One region of the Streptomyces sp. P9-2 genome, then DNA from elsewhere that is predicted to be linked to it. Evidence: riboswitches for the same ligand, from Rfam matches in the RefSeq annotation. Region 1 holds a riboswitch; the other holds the start of a gene.

Region 1 (3,081 bases):
CAGCCGCAGCAGGGCTTCGCCGCCCAGACCAGCGCCGCGACGGTCATCCTGGCCTCCTCGCACCTGGGCTTCTCCCTCTCCACGACGCACTCCGTGTCCGGTTCCGTCATGGGCGCGGGCCTCGGCCGCAAGGGCGGCGTGGTCCGCTGGTCCACGGCCACCCGGATGTTCGTCGCCTGGGGCCTGACCCTGCCGGCCGCCGCGCTGGTCGCGGCGATCGCCGAGTGGGTGTGCGGCTTCGGCAGCTGGGGCACCGCCGTCGTGGCCGTCTTCCTGGTCGCCTCCAGCGCGGCCATCTGGAAGATCTCCCGGCGCGAGGTCGTCGACCACACCAACGTCAACGACCACGACACCCCCGAGGCCGCCTCCGAGGAGCCCGCCGGTGTGGTCACCCAGGCGATCGCCGCCGTGACCCCGCCCCCGGCCGGCCCCTCCGAGGAACTGTCGGCCACCATCCCGGCCCCGGCCACCGCCGACCCGCAGGCCCCGTCGGCCGCCTCGACCGTCTGACCGCGTCCGGCACGAAGGAAGTAGCAGCATGAAGATCGACTGGGCGGCCCTCGGCTCCGTGTTCGGCGTCAGCCTCGTGGTCACCGTGGCCCTGGTGGCCCTGTTCACCCTCGGCATCTCGGGTCTGTCCCGCCGCGAGCGGGCGTCCGCCGAGGGCCGGTCCGCGGCCCTCGCGGTCACCGGCGCCTACGCCTGCTTCGCCACCTGCGCGGCGGCCGTGGGCTACGGCATCTACCTGATCATGGCCTGACCGACGGGCCGCACGCGTGAGCGGGCGGGACGGGAGCAGCGGCTCCCGTCCCGCCCGTCGCCGTGTCCCCGCCCGTGCCGGACGTGCGCGCGCGTCCACGGGCCGCTCACGGCGTTCACCCACGTGAGCCCCTCTGTGGGCCTCGGCACACTTCAGCCCCGCAGGTCAAAGGCAAGTTGACGGCCCTTCCAGGGGCATGGTGGACTGCCTCCGCCAATACGGCGGCAGGAGAGGAAGCCGGTGCGAATCCGGCGCGGTCCCGCCACTGTCACCGGGGTGCGAACCCCGGGAGCCAGGAACTCTCGCCGCCGGTCTCGTCGAACCAGGGCGCGGACACCCTGAGTGAGGACATATCGCCATGCGCGGCAGCCTGCCGAGGTCGACCAGCGACACCCCACCCCCCTTCGGGGCCGTACCCTCCGGATCCGTCACCGGCTGAACCCATGGGTGCCGATCGCGTGTTCGCGTACGGCGCCGCCGCCGGCCTCCTCGGCGACCTGCTGCTCGGCGATCCCCGCCGCGGTCACCCGGTCGCCGCTTTCGGGCGGGCCGCGGCTGCCGTGGAGCGGGTGCTGTGGCGGGACGACCGTGGCCGCGGGGCCGTGCACACCGCCGTGTGCGTCGGCGGCGCCGTCACGCTCGCCGGCCTGGCCGCCCGCGCCGTACGCCGTTCCCCCGCCGCCTCCGTCGCCCTGACCGGCGTCGCCACCTGGGCCGTCGTCGGCGGGACCTCGCTGGCCCGGGAGGCGCGCGCCGTCGGGCGGGCGCTCCAGGACGGGGACGTCGAGGCCGCCCGCGCGCGGCTGCCGCACCTGTGCGGCCGTGACCCGCAGGCGCTGGACGCCGACGGAATCGCCCGCGCCGTGGTGGAGTCCGTCGCCGAGAACACCTCCGACGCCGTGGTGGGCGCCCTGGTGTGGGGCGCGGTCGCCGGGGTGCCGGGCCTGGTGGGCTTCCGGGCCGTCAACACCCTGGACGCGATGGTGGGTCACAGGTCGCCCCGGTACCTCCGCTACGGCTGGGCGTCCGCCCGGCTCGACGACGTCGCCGGCTGGCCGGGCGCGCGCCTGACGGCCGTCCTCGCCGCGCTCACCGGTCCCGACCGGCGCGGGGCGGTACGGGCCTGGCGCGCGGACGCGGCGAAGCACCCCAGCCCCAACGCCGGTCCCGTGGAGGCGTCCTTCGCGGGCGCGCTCGGCGTGCGGCTCGGCGGAACCCTCTCCTACGGCGGGCGGGTCGAGCACCGGCCCGTCCTCAACGGCGGCGGACGCCCCGTCGCCGTCACCGACATCGACCGGGCGGTGCGCCTGTCGCGGCGCGTCGGCTGGCTGGCGCTGGCGGCCGGGGTGGCCGCGCGGCGCGTGCTGAAGGGACGTGCCCAGTGAGCGGTCGCGGACTGCTGGTCGCCGGGACCACCTCGGACGCAGGCAAGAGCGTGGTCACCGCCGGAATCTGCCGGTGGCTGGTGCGCCAGGGGGTGAGGGTCGCGCCGTTCAAGGCGCAGAACATGTCGCTGAACTCGTTCGTCACCCGCGAGGGCGCCGAGATCGGCCGCGCGCAGGCCATGCAGGCGCAGGCGTGCCGGGTGGAGCCGACGGCGCTGATGAACCCGGTGCTGCTGAAGCCGGGCGGCGACCGGTCCAGCCAGGTGGTGCTGATGGGCCGCCCGGTCGGCGAGATGAGCGCCCGCGGCTACCACGGCGGCCGCCAGGAGAAGCTTCTCGGCACGGTCCTGGGCTGCCTGGAGCAGCTGCGCGCCGCGTACGACGCGGTGATCTGCGAGGGCGCCGGAAGCCCCGCCGAGATCAACCTGCGCCGCACCGACATCGTGAACATGGGGATCGCGCGGGGCGCCCGGCTGCCCGTGCTGGTCGTCGGGGACATCGACCGGGGCGGCGTCTTCGCCTCCTTCTTCGGCACGGTCGCCCTGCTCTCCCCCGAGGACCAGCAGCTGGTCGCCGGGTTCCTGGTGAACAAGTTCCGCGGGGACGTCTCCCTGCTGGAGCCGGGCCTGGAGATGCTGCACGGCCTCACCGGGCGGCGCACCTACGGCGTGCTGCCGTTCCGGCACGGGCTCGGCATCGACGAGGAGGACGGGCTGCGCGTCTCCCTGCGCGGCGCCGTGCGGGAGTCCGAGGTGGCCGCGCCGGCCGGCGAGGAGGTGCTGCGGGTCGCGGTGTGCGCGGTGCCGCTGATGTCCAACTTCACCGACGTCGACGCGCTGGCCGCCGAACCGGGCGTCGTGGTGCGGTTCGTGGACCGGCCGGACGAACTCGCCGATGCCGACCTGGTGGTGGTGCCCGGCACCCGCGGCACCGTGA
Region 2 (3,081 bases), 1.7 Mb from region 1:
AGCGCCCGCCCCTCGCGCACGGCGAAGTCGAGGCCGGTGAACACGGGCGGTCCGTCCTCGTAGGCGAACGACGCGCCCCGCAGCGCCACCAGTTCGAACTCGCTCACGACAGGGGCCTTTCCAGTACGAAGGTGAGGGCGGCCAGCGCCGCCAGGAGCGTCACGCTCGCGGCCGTGAACCGGGCGGACACCCGCGCCTCGGGCACCAGCACGCGCAGGGCGCCGTCGTAGCCGCGGCCCGCGAGCCCGGTCTGCAGCCGCGCCGCCCGGTCGAAGGACCGCACGAACGCGGTCGCCCCGAGCCCGCCCAGCGAACGCCACGTCGCCGCCCGTGTGGTGTGCCCGAGCCGCGCCGCCTGCGCCCGGTGCACGCGCCGCACCGAGTCGAGCAGCAGGAAGCTCATCCGGTACGTCACGAGCGCCACGTCCACCAGCGGCGCGGGCACCCCGGCGCGCACCAGGCGCGGCAGCAGGTCCGACATGGGTGTGGTGAACGCGAACAGCAGCACGCCCAGCGAGGCCGCAGAGGTGCGCAGCAGCAACTCCCCGGCGCGCAGCGGCCCGTCGGGGGCGGGTGACACGAAACCGCCGGGCCCGCCCACCCGCACCAGCAGGGTGAGCGCCCCGGTGACGCAGAACCCCAGCGGCACCCGGTAGGCCCGCCACAGCCGCCCGGCCGGCACCCCCGCCGGACCGAGCAGCAGCGCCAGCGCGGTGACCAGCACCAGCGCGGCGCCGGGCCACGGGGGCAGGGAGATCGCGAGGACGGTGAGACCGAGGCCGAGGACGGCCTTGTCCACGGGATGGCGGCGGCGCCAGCGGCTGCTGTGCGCCGCCGCGTCGATCGGCAGCACAGGCGTGTCAGTCCCGTCCGCCGTCGGCGCCGGAGCGCACCTCCGCGTCGCCCGTGTCCTCAGCGCCGCCCCGCTTGTGTGCCGTGTCCGGGGCCGGTACGTCGCCCCGCTCGTGTGCCGTGTCCGGGGCCGGCAGGCCGTCCCGCTCATGCACCCCGTCCGGGGCCCGCAGGCCGGCGGCCTGCTCACGCGCCCCTTCCGGGGCCCGCACGCCGACCCGCTCACGGGCCCGCGCCTCGCCCTGCCGCCGCCCGCGCCGCAGCCCGAAGTAGTACGCGAGCACGCCCGCGCCGAGCGCGGCCTGGACGGCGAACAGCGCCGACTCGATCTCCCCGGACGGAGGTTCGTACAGCGGGGAGAACCACGGTTCGTAGTCCGGGTCGATCTCGGTGATCGCGGTCTCCGCCTCGCCGTCCGCCCCGGCGAACGGCTCCTCCTTGTGGTCGCCGAGCCCGAACGCCAGCGGGATCACGGCGAGGGCGGCGACGAGCAGCAGGAGCAGGGTGTTGATCTTCGCGTTGCGGCTCATCGGGCCACCGCCCCGGCCGACTCGGCCTCAGCGGCCCGCTTGCCGCCGGCCGCCGAGGTGACCAGCACCCCGAGCCGGGTCAGCTCGCCCTTGCTGGACTGCACCAGCAGCCGCATCACCAGCACGGTCAACAGCCCCTCGCTGACCGCGAGCGGGATCTGCGTGACGGCGAAGATGGAGCCGAACTTGCCCAGTGCGCCCAGGAATCCGCTGCCCGGGTCGGGGAACGCCAGCGCCAGCTGGACGCTGGTCACGCAGTACGTCGACAGGTCGGCGAGGAACGCGCCGCAGAACACCGCGCCCATCAGCGGCACGTCGTACCGGCGCAGCAGCCGGTAGGCGCCGTACCCGGCCCAGGGGCCGACGACCGCCAGGGAGAAGACGTTGGCGCCGAGCGTGGTGAGCCCGCCGTGGGCGAGCAGCAGCGCCTGGAACAGCAGGGTGATGGTCCCGAGCACCGCCATGACCGGCGGCCGGAACAGGATCGCGCCGAGACCCGTGCCGGTGGGGTGGGAGCAACTCCCGGTCACCGAGGGCAGTTTCAGCGCGGACAGGACGAACGTGAACGCTCCCGACGCGCCCAGCAGCAACGTGCTCTCGGGATGTTCTCTGACGTCACGGACGAGCGACCGGGCTCCGTGGACGACGAACGGCGCCGACGCGACGCCCCAGGCGACCGCGTGCGCCGGAGGCAGGAAACCCTCGGCAATGTGCATGGCTCAGCAGACCCTCTCCAGCACCTCGTGGATGGTTGACGCGCCTTGGCCGGTCTCCTGGCTGACGGGTACCACCGCCCGTGCTCCGCCTTCCCGGGTCCCGAAGAACCCAGTGGCTGCCCGTGAGGGCCGGAGCCGGACTTCCCGATCACAGTGGCGAGGGCCGCACCGGTATCGCACCGATTTCCCGTCACCAAGGCGTGGTGACAGTAGTCCCCGTCGCGGCCCGGTGACAAGCGGCGACGGGGGCGCGGGGAGGGCGTCCGGCGGCTCGCACCCCGGCGCACACCTGCGCGTTCGGGCCCCGCGGCGGCCGGCCGTGAACCGGGTGACTGGGGGGCCGCCGTCCTGGGCAAGGTCTTCTTGCAACTAATATGCAAGAGCGACTTTCCATCAACAGTGCCTTCCGATGACAGGGGTGTGTGAGGTTCGATGACGACCCGACGACGCATACGGGGCGCCGCCGCCGTGCTGGCGACGGCCGCGGCGGTCTCCGCCTGCTCGGCGCCCGGCTCCGGCGGCACGGACGACGCGGTGGCCGGCGAGTCCGTGGTGATCGGCGTCTCCACCGAGCCCGACACCCTCAGCCCGCTCCTCGGCTACGGCAAGGACGGCAACTCCAAGCTGTTCGACGGCCTCCTCGCCCGCACCGCCGACATGACCCTGGAACCCGCGTTGGCCAGGGCACTTCCGCGCATCACGGACGGCGGACGCACCTACACGTACACCCTGCGCGACGGCGTGAAGTTCAGTGACGGCGAGCCGCTGACCGCGCGGGACGTCGTCTTCACGTACCGCACGGTCCTCGACGACGACACCAACAACACCGCCAAGAGCGAACTCGCGGCCGTCGAAAGCGTCCGGGCGGTGGGCGACCACACGGTCGTCTTCACCCTCCGCCACCCCTACGCGCCGTTCGCCGCCCGCACGGTCCTGCCGATCGTCCCCGAGCACGTCGTCGGGAAGCAGGACCCCAACACCGG

The links. A riboswitch is a leader RNA that binds a small molecule or an ion and turns the genes downstream of it on or off. The one in region 1 is predicted to bind cobalamin.
Region 2: linked by a shared signal. The riboswitch ahead of ACQY0Z_RS23925 (energy-coupling factor ABC transporter permease) and the one ahead of ACQY0Z_RS16245 (cobalamin biosynthesis protein) in region 1 are both predicted to bind cobalamin.

The regions. Positions count from the first base shown of each region.
Region 1 is NZ_CP192633.1:3,553,819-3,556,899, reverse strand. Features, by position in the region: gene ACQY0Z_RS16255 (inorganic phosphate transporter) at 1-510, shown strand, start outside; gene ACQY0Z_RS16250 (hypothetical protein) at 539-760, shown strand; cobalamin riboswitch at 944-1,084, shown strand; gene ACQY0Z_RS16245 (cobalamin biosynthesis protein) at 1,204-2,145, shown strand; gene ACQY0Z_RS16240 (cobyric acid synthase) at 2,142-3,081, shown strand, end outside.
Region 2 is NZ_CP192633.1:5,246,135-5,249,215, forward strand. Features, by position in the region: gene ACQY0Z_RS23910 (ATP-binding cassette domain-containing protein) at 1-107, opposite strand, end outside; gene cbiQ (cobalt ECF transporter T component CbiQ) at 104-853, opposite strand; partial or broken gene ACQY0Z_RS23920 (energy-coupling factor ABC transporter substrate-binding protein) at 1,029-1,382, opposite strand; gene ACQY0Z_RS23925 (energy-coupling factor ABC transporter permease) at 1,379-2,098, opposite strand; cobalamin riboswitch at 2,129-2,311, opposite strand; gene ACQY0Z_RS23930 (ABC transporter substrate-binding protein) at 2,531-3,081, shown strand, end outside.